DNA from 4 places in the Serratia aquatilis genome. Region 1 is predicted to be linked to each of the others. Evidence: predicted binding sites of a transcription regulator. Region 1 holds the regulator's gene; each other region holds the start of a gene.
What was found. Region 1 encodes PurR, which represses purine synthesis genes. Its sites were predicted from a motif close to CANGCAAACGTTTGCNTG; they were not measured.
Positions count from the first base shown of each region.

Region 2: a site for PurR is predicted at 1,077-1,094, ahead of SAQUA_RS14835 (amino acid aminotransferase). Genes of this name have one in related genera too.
Region 3: a site for PurR is predicted at 1,685-1,702, ahead of purE (5-(carboxyamino)imidazole ribonucleotide mutase). Genes of this name have one in related genera too.
Region 4: a site for PurR is predicted at 860-877, ahead of rfaQ (putative lipopolysaccharide heptosyltransferase III). Genes of this name have one in related genera too.

Region 1 covers NZ_CP173186.1:2,730,588-2,734,524, reverse strand. The annotation lists gene punR (DNA-binding transcriptional activator PunR) at 1-817, shown strand, start outside; gene purR (HTH-type transcriptional repressor PurR) at 814-1,839, opposite strand; gene SAQUA_RS12285 (YnhF family membrane protein) at 2,161-2,250, shown strand; gene sodB (superoxide dismutase [Fe]) at 2,315-2,893, opposite strand; gene SAQUA_RS12275 (C40 family peptidase) at 3,107-3,922, opposite strand.
Region 2 covers NZ_CP173186.1:3,254,211-3,258,147, forward strand. The annotation lists gene ompC (porin OmpC) at 1-915, shown strand, start outside; gene SAQUA_RS14835 (amino acid aminotransferase) at 1,160-2,350, shown strand; gene SAQUA_RS14840 (MBL fold metallo-hydrolase) at 2,419-3,066, opposite strand; gene SAQUA_RS14845 (DUF882 domain-containing protein) at 3,132-3,680, opposite strand; gene ldtD (L,D-transpeptidase) at 3,851-3,937, opposite strand, start outside.
Region 3 covers NZ_CP173186.1:3,896,662-3,900,598, reverse strand. The annotation lists gene purK (5-(carboxyamino)imidazole ribonucleotide synthase) at 4-1,071, opposite strand; gene purE (5-(carboxyamino)imidazole ribonucleotide mutase) at 1,068-1,592, opposite strand; gene SAQUA_RS17625 (UDP-2,3-diacylglucosamine diphosphatase) at 1,748-2,470, opposite strand; gene ppiB (peptidylprolyl isomerase B) at 2,481-2,975, opposite strand; gene cysS (cysteine--tRNA ligase) at 3,274-3,937, shown strand, end outside.
Region 4 covers NZ_CP173186.1:5,291,388-5,295,324, reverse strand. The annotation lists gene rfaQ (putative lipopolysaccharide heptosyltransferase III) at 1-849, opposite strand, end outside; gene SAQUA_RS24055 (polysaccharide deacetylase family protein) at 1,061-2,023, shown strand; gene SAQUA_RS24050 (glycosyltransferase family 9 protein) at 2,028-3,125, shown strand; gene SAQUA_RS24045 (O-antigen ligase family protein) at 3,319-3,937, opposite strand, start outside.

The DNA of each region.
Region 1 (3,937 bases):
GCTGGCCGTGCCACTGTTTGAGCGGCGCCATCGCGATGTGGCACTGACTCCCGCCGGAGCCCTTTTTATCAAGGAAGCACGGATTGTTATCAAAAAAATGCTTGATACTCGGCGACAGTGCCAGCAAGTTGCTAATGGTTGGCGTGGGCAGTTAAGGATTGCGGTCGATCTTATTGTCAAACCACGGCGTAGTCGTCAATTAATCATCGATTTTTATCGTCATTTCCCTGATGTGGAGTTAATTGTCCAGCCAGAAGTGTTCAACGGCGTGTGGGATGCCCTGGTTGACGGGCGCGCTGAGATGGCCATTGGTGCAACAAGTGCTGTGCCGGTAGGTGGCGGTTTCGCTTTCCGCGACATGGGGTTTATGGACTGGTTGTGTGTAGTAAATGCAACCCATCCTTTGGCTCGTCTAGAAGGACGACTGAGAAACGATCAGCTACGGCCATATCCTTCACTCTTGCTAGAGGATACGTCACGAAATTTGCCGAAGCGTGTAACCTGGGCACTGGATAACCAGCGGCGTCTCACCGTGCCGGATTGGGTGTCTGCTGTGGATTGTCTGCGTAATGGGCTGTGCGTAGGAATGGCACCTGCGCATCGAGTCCTGCCATTGGTACAAAGCGGTGAACTGGTTGTTCTGCAACTGCTCGAGCCATTTCCTCCCAGTGCCTGTTGTCTCACGTGGCAGCAAAATGCGCAGTCACCCGTAATGGCTTGGCTAATAGATTATCTGGGAGACAGTGAAACACTCAATCAGGAGTGGTTGAGCGAAAAAATACCGGGTAACCCAGAGGCTCCCGGTAATAACGGTTAGCGGCGATAATCGATGAAAGGTCCATCGGCTACCGAACGGCGTTCAATAAGTTTTGGATGTACTTCAATAACCTGAGATTCTTCGCGTTTACTGATGATGCGATCCAGTAGCATAGTAAAGGCCATCTCTCCCAGACGCTCTTTAGGCTGATGGATGGTAGTTAACGCAGGGGTAAAATAGCGTGCGTTGCGGACGTTATCGTAGCCGATCACTGAGATATCTTGCGGTACGCGAAGCCCCAATTCGTCTGCAGCGCAGATAGCCCCCATTGCCATGATGTCACCACCGCAAAAGATGGCAGTAGGACGATGTTTCTGCGACAGGATTTTGTGCATCGCTTTGTAACCGGATTCAGGTTCAAAATCGCCTTGAACGATCCATTCTTCACGGATGTCGATATTGGCTTCCTGCATTGCTTTCAAGAAGCCTTGATGGCGCCCACCCCCGGTATTACGCGCGAGCTGGCCTGGAATGGCACCGATATCGCGATGACCGCGTTCAATCAGGTAACGCCCTGCCAGATAGCCTCCCTCAAACGCATTATCGATAATGGTATCGGTGAAATCACCACGAGCTGCGCCCCAGTCCATCACTACCATGGGAATATTGCGGTAATCCTCCAACATGCCTAACAGCTTTTCCGGATATTCCGAGCACATGACCAGCAGACCATCGACACGCTTTTGCGCCAACATCGCCAGATAGGCCTGTTGTTTATCAAGGTTATTATGTGAGTTGCACAAGATCAGCGTATAACCTTTACTATAACAACTGTTTTCAACAGCTTCGATCACCTCTGCAAAATAGGGCGCTTCACTTGATGTTGCAAGCAGACCGATCGATTTGGTGTGGTTGACTTTCAGGCTACGGGCAACGGCGCTGGGTGAATAGTGAAGTTCCTTAATTGCTGCCCAAACGGCCGCTTTTGTTTCTTCGGCGACGAAACGCGTTTTATTGATGACGTGCGAAACGGTGGTGGTTGAAACGCCAGCGCGTTTGGCCACATCTTTAATCGTTGCCATGTAAAAAATAACTCCTGAACCTACATGTTACGGCATGTAAGTATGATGTTAATCGTTTGCCTGCGTAGAACTTTCCCCAGATAAGCGAAAACTGAGTTTTTAGTGCTGAAGTCGTAAGCCGCTTTAACAGGAGGGGCATTTTGGTACGCAGTAGTGAATTGCGGATTTTGTCGCATAATGAAGAAAAGTGGAAGAGCTAATCGGTATTATAAGTCGGGAAATGATAACAAGATTTTAATCACGAACTGTGTGAAAATGATTTGACGCATTAATCGTGTGGCTTTTATGCTTGAGAACACTAATCTGAGAGGGAATTACGATATGGATACGAATTTAAAAATGTCATTGCTCACCACGGTCAGCGCACTGGCAGTGATTATTGTTTTTGGCTTTATCGCGGCATTGAACTGATTTATAACAACAAAATGAAAGGCGCAGCATGCTGCGCCTTATTATTTGGGTCATCCACCTGCCATTAAGACAGGTTTTGTTCCACGAATGCCCAGTTAACCAGTGCCCAGAAGTTCTCCAGGTACTTTGGCCGCGCATTGCGGTAGTCGATATAATAAGCATGTTCCCAAACATCAACGGTCAAAACAGGCTTGTCTTCACCGGTGAGTGGGGTAGCTGCGTTTGAAGTACTGACGATTGCCAGCGAGCCATCAGGTTTCTTCACCAGCCAGGTCCAGCCAGCACCGAAGTTTTTCACTGCGGCATCGGTGAATTGCTCTTTGAAGGCGGCGAAAGAACCGAAGGATTTAGTAATTGCTTCAGCTACCACGCCAGTTGGCTCATTGCCGCCCTGCGGTGACAAGCAGTGCCAATAGAAGGTGTGGTTCCATACCTGTGCTGCGTTATTGAACACGCCGCCGGTAGAGGTTTTGACGATATCGACCAGAGACTTGCCTTCGAACTCGCTGCCTTTCACCAGATTGTTCAGGTTAACCACATAGGTGTTATGGTGCTTGCCATAATGGTATTCCAGCGTTTCTGCAGAAATGTGCGGCTCAAGAGCATTTTTCTCATACGGTAATGCAGGTAATTCAAACGACATTGCTTTCTCCTTTTTATACAGCACTTCTCTTCCGAAACCGTCAGCCGAGTGGCTGAGGGAGGAAAACTGAGTTGTTATAGTTATTTTGTGGTTATCAATCTTAGCAACTTTCTGGGTGAAAAAAAGAGCCAAAGCGTGCCAATTGCCTGATTGCTTAAAGTGTGGGCAGGGACAGGATGTTCGGCTGAGTGGTAAACTCAGCCGTGGCAATGGTCAACGAATGGTTTTGGGCGTCACTACACGGCGGGCACCAATATAGTGGTTCTGCCAGTAGTCGTTATCCAATTGGCTGATGCGGATTTCCTCGCCAGTGCGGGGAGACTGGATAAATTTGCCGTTTCCAAGATAAACACCAACATGATCGGCAGTGCCGCGGTTGTTGATACGAAAGAAGACCAAATCTCCCTTTTCCAGTTCACTGCGTTTAACCGGTGCAGCATCCCGCAGGTGATACATCTCGTTAGCGGTGCGCGGCATTTTGATTTTTACCACGTCTTTATAAGCGTAATAAATCAGACCACTGCAATCAAACCCGGTAACGGGGGAGGTGCCGCCCCAACGGTATGGCTTGCCCATTTGGTGCATCAGTTTTGCCATTGCAGTCTGCTTGGCACGTTGATAGCGTTTTTTGTGGGCAGGGGACAGCTTCAATGATTTTTCACGTCCGACCATTTTCGCGGTTGCCATCTCGTCTACGCGATGACGGCCATAACCCTTTTTGTAGCCCTTTTTCGGTGGAGTGACTTTAACCTTTGCGGTACGGGTTGATTTGTTTTTTGATTTTACATTGGCTTTCTTCTTGCCTTCTTTCACTGCCAATTGCGTTGTATTTGCCGTTTTGCGTGAGGGGGTAATCTTCACCTTCTTGCTGACTTTATCCACTTTCTTTCTTTTGCGATCATTAGGACTTGCTTCACTGGCGTGGCCCTTGACCTGCTTGGTAGAAGCATGTGCCTGTGGCGCAGCATGCGCCAGATTCAAGAATAGCAGTGTGAAAAATAGTACAAAAAGAGTAATAATTAACCGCATGTTGATGTTACCAAC
Region 2 (3,937 bases), 520 kb from region 1:
GGTGAAACCCAGATCAATAGCGAACTGACCGGTTACGGCCAGTGGGAATACAACGTTCAAGCGAACAAAGCTGAATCCCAGGGTACCGATGGCACCAAAACCCGTCTGGGCTTTGCTGGCCTGAAGTTTGCTGATTACGGTTCATTCGATTATGGCCGTAACTACGGCGTAGTGTATGACGTTGAAAGCTGGACCGATATGCTGCCAGAGTTCGGTGGTGATACTTACACCAATACTGACAACTTTATGACTGGCCGTGCTAACGGTGTTGCTACTTACCGTAACAAGAACTTCTTCGGTCTGGTTGATGGCTGGAACTTCGCTCTGCAGTATCAAGGCAAAAATGAAAGCCGTAAGCTGAAAGAGCAGAATGGTGACGGTGTTGGTGTTTCTACTACCTATGCCATTATGGATACCGGTATCAGTGCGGGTGCAGCATACTCTTCTTCTAACCGTACCGTTGCGCAAAAAGAGGCTGGCCGCAATTCAACCACCATGGCTGGTGGTAATGTTGCCGATGTATGGACCGTTGGCGTCAAGTACGACGCGAACAACGTGTACCTGGCAACCATGTATGCAGAAACCCGCAACATGACTGCATACGGTGACGCTGATACTATCGCAAACAAAACTCAGAACTACGAAGTGGTTGCTCAGTACCAGTTCGACTTCGGTCTGCGTCCATCTATCGCTTACCTGCAGTCTAAAGGTAAGAAATTGGGCACCACTTACGGTAACGACAAAGACCTGGTTAAATATGTTGAGTTGGGTGCGGTTTACTCCTTCAATAAAAACATGTCTACCTATGTTGATTACAAAATCAACCTGTTGAACGATAACGACTCTGGCTTCTACAAAGATAACAAGATCGCTACTGACAACATCGTAGCTACCGGTCTGGTTTACCAGTTCTAAGTTGTTAAACTGAATGGCGGTTGTTTGCCATTCAAGTTAAAAAACAGGGCTTCGGCCCTGTTTTTTTTTAGCGGTTTCAGCCATTTTTTATTCTGCTAAACTCCCCTTCCCCATCATTTTTTGTGCCGAAGCCACCGCTATCACAAGATCGATGTGTTTTTCTCGCAAACGGTTGGCAAAGGCGGCAACTGACGCTACCCTGATGCTTCTGTCCGCTTAACTCTAGGCCATGGAAGCATCTGACATGTTTGAAAAAATTATCGCTGCACCTGCCGATCCAATTTTGGGTCTGACTGACATTTTCCGCGCGGACGACCGCCCGAATAAAATCAACTTAGGGATAGGCGTCTATAAAGACGAAACCGGTAAAACACCGGTACTGACCAGTGTAAAAAAAGCTGAGCAGTGGCTACTGGAGAATGAAACTACCAAGAACTATCTTGGTATTGAAGGTATTCCGGAATTTGCCAGTTGCACGCAAGAACTGCTGTTTGGCAAGCAGAGCTCAATCATTACCAGCAAACGTGCGCGTACCGCTCAAACCCCTGGCGGTACCGGCGGCTTGCGTGTTGCGGCGGACTTTATTGCCAACCAGACCAGTGCTAAGCGTATCTGGATCAGTAATCCTAGCTGGCCAAACCATAAAAACGTCTTTGGTGCCGTTGGCCTGGAAGTACTGGAGTATGACTATTACGATGCGGCGAACCACGCATTAGACTTCAACGGCTTGCTCAATAGCCTAAAACAGGCTCAGGCTGGCGATGTGGTGTTGTTCCACGGCTGCTGCCACAATCCTACCGGTATCGATCCGACCGAAGAGCAATGGACGCAATTAGCTGAACTGTCCGTCGCCAATGGTTGGTTACCGTTATTCGACTTCGCGTATCAAGGTTTTGCCAAAGGTCTGGAAGAGGATGCTCAAGGCCTGCGCATCTTCGCTGCCAAACACCAAGAGCTGATCGTTGCCAGCTCCTACTCCAAGAATTTTGGCCTGTATAACGAGCGCGTCGGGGCATGTACCGTCGTAGCTGCTGATGCAGAAACTGCCGACCGTGCTTTCAGCCAGGTCAAAGCGGCTATTCGCGCCAACTACTCTAACCCGCCTTCGCACGGTGCGGCCGTGGTTGCTACCATCCTTGGTAACGAGGCACTACGCGCTATCTGGGAACAAGAACTGACCGATATGCGTCAACGTATCCATCGCATGCGTCAGCTGTTTGTTAACACCCTGCGTGAGAAAGGCGCGGAGCAAGATTTCAGCTTCATCATCAATCAGAACGGCATGTTCTCTTTCAGCGGGCTGACCAAAGAACAGGTTCTGCGTCTGCGCGATGAGTTTGGTGTTTATGCCGTCAATTCTGGCCGCGTTAACGTGGCTGGCATGACGCCGGACAACATGGCGCCTCTGTGTGAAGCTATCGTTGCTGTGCTGTAAGCTAAATAACGTTTATTGAAAAGGGGCGCGGATGCGCCCCTTTGCTATTCTCAGTGCTAAACGCGCTATCACCAGATAGCGGATTCTTCGCGCAGGAAGGGGTTAGTTTGACGTTCTACACCAAAAGTAGACATAGGCCCATGCCCTGGAATAAACGCCATATCGTCGCCCTGAGGCAGCAATTTCACGCGAATCGAATTGATCAAAGTCTGGTGGTCACCACGCGGGAAATCGCTACGGCCAACACCACCATTAAATAGAACATCGCCAACCAAGGCTAGACGCGCTTTTTCATTGATAAATACGACATGGCCCGGCGTATGACCAGGGCAATGCAGAACTTTCAATGATATATCACCAATCTGCAGCACATCCCCTTCTTCCAGCCAGCGGGTGGGAGTAAAGGACGGGCATTCCTCAAGGCCAAACATCCGGCTCTGAGCAGGCAACCCTTCGAGCCAGAAAGCATCTTCTTTGTGCGGCCCAAAGATGGGCACCTGATAATAGTCCGCCATTTCAGCGGCTGCACCAACGTGATCGAGATGGCCGTGGGTCAGCAGGATTTGACTAATCTGCACACCTTTCTGAGCAACTTGCGCCTTCAGTTTTTCAGGGTCTCCGCCAGGATCAACCAACGCGGCCTGTTTTGTGGCATCACACCAAATAAGCGTACAGTTTTGGCTGAACGCCGTTACGGGAATAATATGATAGTTCATAAAGCTCCAACGACAATGGCACCACGCTGTTGAAGCGGGTGCCATTCACTCCGAGTGCACAGTGATTACCAGGTCCGCACCGGGCCGGTATCGATGTGCACAAAGTTGCTACGTGGATAATATCCTACACCACCCGCACGCATTTTTAACGCAGCCTTGCGGATGTTACTCAGTTGGATACCTTCGATATGGAAATCCATCGCCTGCCCTTTGGTGTGATAGCTCTGTTTGGCCACACCACGTTTGTGTTCACGCATTTCATTATTAGTCGTCCTAGAACGGTAGCCGGAAATCAATTGCACCGGTTTAGTGGTTCCCAGCATAACCTGCAGACGATAAAGATGGTCAAACAAACGAGGGTCGATAGTTTTGGTCTTGTTAGCACGATAGTCACGGAAAAGGTGGTTCAAACGAACCAATTCTTCCTTATTGTACCCTCTACCGTCAAAGAACTCGGCTTTGATAGATTCACCGGTATTCAAGTTATTCAGCACCAGAATGCGTGGGCGAGCGGTAGAAAGGCTGGCAAACGCCTGTCCTGGAAGCAGCGCGATACCCATAGCTGCGCCACCCAGTGCCAGCCATTTACGGCGATGATGATCAATTTTGTCCATGACTCTTTTAAACCCGGCAACAATGTCAATATATATGCACAAAACCGCGCACTGCCCGAACCATAACCGCCAGCGTATTCTGAGTCAACCCGCGATACGCTTAGGCTTACAAGCATTGATAAAAACATGCTCACGGCTAGCTCGGTACTAAGACCGCTATTCATCTGGAATTACTGCATTTGTCGCATCAATTTCTCAGCTTGGCTCAGAATCTGTGCGCCCGATCTCACCGGAGCATCATAATTGTAAATATCTGT
Region 3 (3,937 bases), 1.2 Mb from region 1:
CTGTTACCCGAGCTTCTGCTGCGCCCAGGCTAAACCTGTTTGGTATTCAGTGGGCAGCAAGGGGACCAGTGCCAGCAAGGTTTGCTGTAAATAGGCGGCATCCGGATCATTGAGGTTCAGGTGCCCAACCTTGCGGCCTTCACGCACTTCTTTTTCATACCAGTGTAAGTGCACCAGCGGCAGGGACAGCCATTGCTGCTTAACCGGCGTACCAATCAGGTTGACCATTACGGAAGGCGTATTTACCACCGGTTTTGGCAGTGGTAACCCAAGGATGGCACGCAGATGCAGTTCAAACTGGCTGATGGAAGCCCCATTTTGCGTCCAATGGCCGCTGTTGTGAACGCGCGGTGCCAGTTCGTTGATCAACAGATGATTGCCAACGATAAAGCACTCCATCGCCATCACGCCCACGTAGTTCAGTTCGTTGAGAATGGCTGCCAGCATATGTTCCGCCTGCTGTTGCAGAGCCTGATCTGGCTGCGGCAAGGCGACGCTGGTGCGCAGAATACCTTCTTCATGCAGGTTATGCGTCAGCGGGTAGAACACCGATTGCCCATCATGACCACGCGCACCGATCAGCGACACTTCACCCGAGAAGTTGATGCCCTGTTCCACGATGCATTCGCCATAGGCATCTGCCGGTAATTCGTTTTGCTGGCCGGGGCGTATACGCCATTGACCACGACCGTCGTAACCGCCAACGCGACGTTTAACAATCGCTAGTTCACCCAATGTGGCAAATACCTGCGGCCATTCGTTTGGATTGGCCAGCAGTTGCCAGGGGGCGGTGGCCAACTGAAGTTGGTCGAGTAGTTGTTTTTGCGTCAGGCGGTCGGCCAGGCGCGGGAAGATATCGCGGTTAACAAAATTGCTGTGCGTGGCTAACTCGCGTGTTAACGCCGTCTCTGGCCAACGTTCGATCTCTGCGGTGATCACCGCTTGCTGGTAAGGGACGGCTTCCGGTTCGGCATCAAGACCTACCGGATAAACCGCAATACCTAATGGCTCGCCAGCCTGACGCAACATACGTCCTAACTGACCATTACCCAATACGCAAACCGGCTTCATGCTTCCTCCCGCGGATCTGGATTGTTCAAGACCTCATCGGTTTGCGCTTGACGCCACTCGGCCAAACGCTGTGCCAAGGCGGCGTCATGCAGTGCCAAGATCTGCGCGGCCAGCAGCCCCGCATTTGCCGCACCGGCTTTACCGATGGCGAGCGTACCCACTGGAATGCCACGCGGCATCTGCACAATGGAATAGAGGCTATCGACACCGTTCAAGGCAGCACTTTGTACTGGCACGCCGAGAACTGGAACCAGCGTCTTCGCCGCTAACATGCCGGGCAGGTGTGCCGCTCCGCCAGCGCCAGCAATGATCACGTCCAAACCCTTGGCGCTCGCCTGTTCAGCAAAACTGAACAGTTTATCTGGCGTTCGGTGGGCGGAGACGACTTCGACATGAAACGGGACTTCGAGCAGGGTTAAGACTTCAGCCGCGAACTGCATGGTGGCCCAGTCACTTTTTGATCCCATTACGATTGCGATTTTAGCCTCAGCATTGGTAGCTGAAGAAGCGTTTGCTCCCATGAGGGTATGGCTCCTGTGATTGGACAAACGTCGGCCAGTTGCCTGCAACGGCATGCCGAATGAGGGCGTAGAGCATATCATGGGTACACGGCGAGGAAAACGGTTGCGTAGACGGTTTTCCTCGTCAAAAGGGGGAATGTTTGTTTAGCCGTAAATCAGAAAGGGAATTGAATCAGCTCGACGGCATCTGCCGAGACTTTAATCATTGAGCCTTCGCGATGCCAGGCTCCCAACACGGCACGATGGGCTTCACCGCGACTTAAAGCCAGTTTATGCACTGCCGGGCGATGGGTATGGCCGTGGATCAGCCAATGGACATCGTGGCGCAATAAGGCTTGCTCAACGGCTTCTGGATTGACGTCCATAATCGCTGCGGATTTGTAGCGGTTGGTTTGCTGACTGCGTTCACGCATCTTGGCAGCAATCTTCAGGCGCCAGCGTAAGGGAAGGGCAAGAAACACTCGTTGGATCCAGGTGTTATGCACTTTTTGGCGGAACTCCTGGTAAGCCTGATCGTCGGTACACAGCGTATCGCCGTGCATGATCAGCATCCTGCGGCCATAGAGTTCGACAACTTGTTCTTCCGGCAACAGCGTCAAACCGCTGATGGCGGCAAAACGCTTGCCTAACAGGAAATCGCGGTTGCCGTGAATAAAGTAACAAGGTACACCGGCATTCTGTAGTGCCTGCAGCGCGGCGGCAATCTCGCCATGCAAAGGGGCCGGGTCATCATCACCAATCCAGGCTTCGAATAGATCGCCCAGAATATATAGCGCGTCTGCGTGAACGGCTTCACGCTGCAAAAAACGCAGAAAACCGGCAGTGATTGCCGGTTCCTGTTCGCATAAATGCAGGTCCGCGATGAACAACGTGTTCATGCAGTTGCGTTTACTCGCTGACGGTAACGCTGTTGATGACAACGTCTTCAACCGGAACGTCCTGATGCATGCCGCTACGGCCAGTTTTCACCGCTTTAATCTTGTCTACTACATCCATGCCTTCAGCCACTTCAGCGAACACACAGTAACCCCAACCTTGGGCATTCTCGCCACGGAAGTTCAGGAAATCGTTGTCAACAACGTTAATGAAGAACTGTGCGGTTGCGGAGTGCGGATCGTTGGTACGCGCCATCGCCAGAGTACCACGGGTGTTTTTCAGCCCGTTGTTGGCTTCGTTTTTGATGGTTGCTTTGGTGTCTTTCTGACGCATTCCTGGCTCAAAACCGCCGCCCTGAACCATAAAGCCATTGATAACACGGTGGAAAATCGTATTGTTGTAGAAGCCTTCACGGCAATAGCTCAGGAAGTTTTCAACGGTAACTGGCGCTTTATCAGCAAAAGTTTTGATCACGATGTCGCCGTGATTGGTGTGGAAAGTAACCATAGTTTTAGTCCTAACAAGATGAAGTGAAATGTCACACAAGGGAGGCGCGTGAGCAATCAGACCGCCTTTATAACATATCTCTATTAACGAGTCAGCAGCGGTTGGAGTGCAGCGCTGCAGAACTAGAAACGGACGTTGTCACATTAACCTGAAAGACTTAACGCTGATTTTAAGCAACTTTTAGCCAGTGAAATTGGCAATCCATGGGCTTGACCTTGCAATAGAATAGTCTTCGGGTTTCAATACGCGCAGTTAACCCGAAAAATATTGTTATCACGCACACAGACGGAATATCCCGATGCTAAAGATTTTTAATACCCTGAGTCGTCAAAAAGAGGAATTCAAACCAATTCATGCCGGTAAAGTTGGTATGTATGTGTGCGGGGTAACCATTTATGACCTGTGTCACATTGGCCATGGGCGTACCTTTGTTTCTTTTGACGTGGTGGCTCGCTACCTGCGTTATCTCGGTTATTCGCTGAACTATGTACGTAACGTGACCGATGTGGATGATAAAATCATCCGTCGTGCGGCAGAGAACGGCGAAACTTGCGATCAACTGACCACGCGCATGCTGGCAGAGATGCACGCTGATTTCGATGCGTTGCTGATCGAACGACCGGATTTAGAACCGCGTGCCACCCACCATATCAGTGAGATCATTGAGATCACTCAGCGTCTGCTTGAGCGCGAGCATGCCTACGTGGCCAGCAACGGTGACGTGATGTTCTCTATCGATAGCGATCCAGACTATGGGCTGCTCTCGCGCCAGGATCTGGAGCAACTGCAGGCCGGTGCGCGTGTAGAAATTGACGATGTAAAACGTAACCCGATGGATTTTGTATTGTGGAAGATGTCCAAACCGGGCGAACCAAGCTGGGAATCGCCGTGGGGCCCTGGCCGCCCAGGTTGGCACATTGAGTGTTCGGCGATGAACAGCAAACAGCTCGGCACCCATTTCG
Region 4 (3,937 bases), 2.6 Mb from region 1:
TACCCCAATAAACAGTTTGGCATGATCGATCAGGGCCGCCAATTGCCGCAGAGTCAACTGCCCTGCCAGCGATACCACACCAAGCTGCGGGCACTGAGCTAAAATTTGCGCCACCATGCTTTGTTCTCTGGCATCCGGCCCGGAGGTGATCACCAGTTGGTGGCCTTCAGTTTGCAGCGCACTGATGGTGGCCGCCATTTTTTCTTCGCTCCAGCATTTGAAGAACCAGCGCGAAGTGGGTTGTACCACGATATAGTTACCTGTGACGCCATTTTGTTGCAAAAGTTCGCTGCTGGCTTGCCAGTCTTGCGGGCTGTAACTCATGGTCACTTGCTGGCTGATAGCGGGCAAGTGAAGGGGTTGCAGCAGTGAAAGGTTTTGCTCAACGGTATGTTGATGTGCATGTTCAGACACAGGGACTAGCTGGGTATGGCAATGGCGCCACAGAAAGCCACGGCGTTTGGGAAAATCAAAACCCAGGCGGATACGCGCACAGGTGAGGCGGGTAATCAACGCACTGCGCCACTGATCGGCCAGGTTGAGTACCAGATCGTAACGTTGTGCCTTCAACTGACGGATGAGGTTCAGTTCGTGACGCAAATGGGCTTTGGTACCCTGCTTTTTCCATTGGCGGTCGATGACAAATATTTGCGACAGCGCTGGGTTACTTGCCAGCATATCCTGAGTTTCTTTATATAGCAGTACGTCAATCTGTGCGCTGGGATAGTTTTGCCGCAGGGTATTAATCACCGGCGTGGTCAGCAGCATATCGCCATGATGGCGAAGTTTAACAATCAGAATACGTTGTACTGGTGATACAGAAGCTAAGGCTGGCACGTCGTTCATCATGAGTCGCTTTCAGGGAAACCAGTGCCTGATTCTAAATGACCGGATCGCATGTGGCTACCATTGCCCGGTTTTCTTGCCTGTCGCCGCAAAAATAACGGCTCATGGTGACGAATACGACGCTATATTGTCCATTTGGGGCAGTAAAGTCGTTTGCCCTGAGGAAACGGGCTGCGTAACATAATAAGTTCTGTTGATATCAGGCTAGATATTTATGACTAAACCGGCGTTTCTTATCACCATTGATACTGAAGGCGATAATCTGTGGCAAAACCACGACCGCATTTCGACCGAAAACACACGTTTTCTACCACGCTTTCAGGCGCTGTGCGAAAAATATGCCTTCAAGCCGGTTTACCTTACCAACTATGAAATGGCGGTGGATGCAAAGTACGTTGAATTTGCCAGCGATGTGATTGCTCGTGGAACGGGTGAGGTTGGTATGCATCTGCACGCATGGAACAGTCCGCCGCTGATGCCGCTCACTGATGATGACTGGCGGCATAAACCCTATCTGATCGAATACCCGGCTGACCAGATTAGAGCCAAGGTCGATCATATGACCAAACTCTTGGAGGATACTTTCCAGACCAAGATGCTTAGCCATCGGGCCGGGCGTTGGGCGTTTAATGAGTTTTATGCCGCATTGTTGCTGGAATATGGCTATCAGGTTGATTGCTCCGTCACGCCGCGCGTGAATTGGCAGTATTCGCCGGGCGATCCCCGGGGTAACGGGGGAACTGATTACCGTCATTTTCCGTCGCAAGCCTACTTCATCGACCCAACTGACATTGCCAGGCCCGGTAATTCGACCTTACTGGAAGTCCCGATGAGTATTCAGTACAAGCACTCCGCGCTGATGAATGCGGTAAAGCAGGGTTATGACAGACTGCGGGGCAAAAAACGCTCGCCGTCAGTGCATTGGTTGCGCCCAACGGGTAACAATCTGGAGCAGATGAAGCTGGTGGTTGAGCGCTCTCTGGCACAGGGGCATGATTATGTTGAATTCATGCTGCACTCTTCCGAGTTTATGCCCGGAGGCAGCCCGACGTTTAAAAACCAGCAGGATATTGAAGCGCTGTATCGCGAATTGGAGCAGCTGTTTGACTGGTTGCTGCCACGTACGATTGGCATGACGTTGGCTGAGTATTATCAAAAACAGGTGAACGCTGGTTAATGACATGAAGATCAGAAAATTGAAGTACGCGCACTGGTTTTTATCTGCATACAGTTTGCTGTTCGGCAATATTAAACCCAGAGAGTCGTTACGAGCAGACTACCCGTTCAAACGGATTGTGGTGTATTCCACGACCGCGCTGGGGGATTTTATGTTCAACACCCCAGCCATGCGTGCACTGCGTGAGCGTTATCCTGAGGCACATATCACCCTGGTGGCTGGTACCGTTAATTACGGGATGGTGAAAGACTACGCCTGTTTTGATGAAGTGATTTTCTGGAACAATAAATTCAAGGACATGTTATCAGCGGTATATAAACTGCGAAGAAACCGACCTGAACTGGCTGTGATCCTGCATGGTCACTTGCCTTACGATATTATCAGTGCGGTTTTGGCGGGCTGCCAATATATCCTGAGAGACAATTACCTTACTTTGCCAAAGGGAATAGATTCCTGGGTGATCAGTTGTTCACTGAATTTTGATGGTCACTTGATCCAGCGTAAGCTGGATCTGATGCAATTTTTGGGTGGTGACCGCTCCAAAATTGAGATGGAAATTCCTTGTACGTTCGAGAAATTAGCCAAACCTGCCGGGCGGACAAGGATTGGCTTCAATATGGGAGCTTCTACCCGTGAACGTTGCTGGCCAGTGGGATATTTTACCGAGTTGGCCAAACAACTGATCGATCGTTATGACGATAAGATCGATGTAGTGGTTATTGGTTCTAAAGCCGATCAGGATCTGATCGATACGTTGACTGCTGAACTGGATAGTAGCCAACAGCAGCGGCTGATTAGTTACGTGGGTAAAACGACGTTGCCGCAATTAGTTGGCGTCATTGATTCGCTGGATGTATTGGTGACTGGTGATACTGGCCCACTCCATTTGGCCGTAGCGCTTAAAGTGCCGACCATCAGCCTGTTTGTGACGGTTAATCCAAAACATACCGGCCCTTATCAGGATAAAGAAATACATCAGATAATCGATCTCACCGGTAGCTATGATAGTACATTGGAAGGGGAACAGCCGTTGTCGATTATTTCCGTAGCGCAAGTGTACGGTGTATTAGAGAAAATGCACATTATCCCGGTAACAGAATAACCCTTGAAAAGCGAAAGGGTAAAATGAAAATTGTCATTGCAGGATATGCATTGTGGGGTTATGGAAGGAATAATATTGTTCAACTTCTTTGTTGAATAGATAGATCATACTTTAAGTAATTCTAGTTACATGGTCAGCATATCTCTCACAGAGGGCCATTTTAGTATCCCCCTGCAGCACAGGGGGATACTTATTAACAGTTTTTTGTGGAAATTTGTTTCTTAAACAGTGCGATACACACTAAATAGAAAATCACTGACTCTGGACTGGTTAATAATACATCTGTTAAGCCATAAACAATCATGCAACAACCGATCATCAATAGCGGTGTATTTTTATCCACTAACGATTTCATCGTGATATAACCATAGAAAAAAAACACTGTCAGCAAGCCAACCACACCTTGCAGCGAGGCTGCTTCAAGCAGTTCATCATGTAAGTGCACGTTAATATAAGTCAGGGCTGTTTTATTTTGCGGAGCTTTGGCGATGATTTCTGCTGCTTGTGCGTAGCGTGCTTCAACGGTATTGCCGAACGGATGCTGCAAGAATATATCAAATCCGACCTTCCATAATGAGAAGCGAGAACCGAGTGACGAGAGGTCATCTCCTTTCTGATATAGCATAATCTCTTCGCTGGTTTGTTCGATCTTGGGCTTGATATATTTACTGTAGGTTGCCATACCCACCAGCCCTAACAATACCAGAACGATCAGAATCGGTTTAAGATGGATCCTGCGGAAGTGGAATAATATCATCAGCAGCATGAGAAATAGATGTGCAAGCACTGCGGCACGGGTTCCAGTCATGATC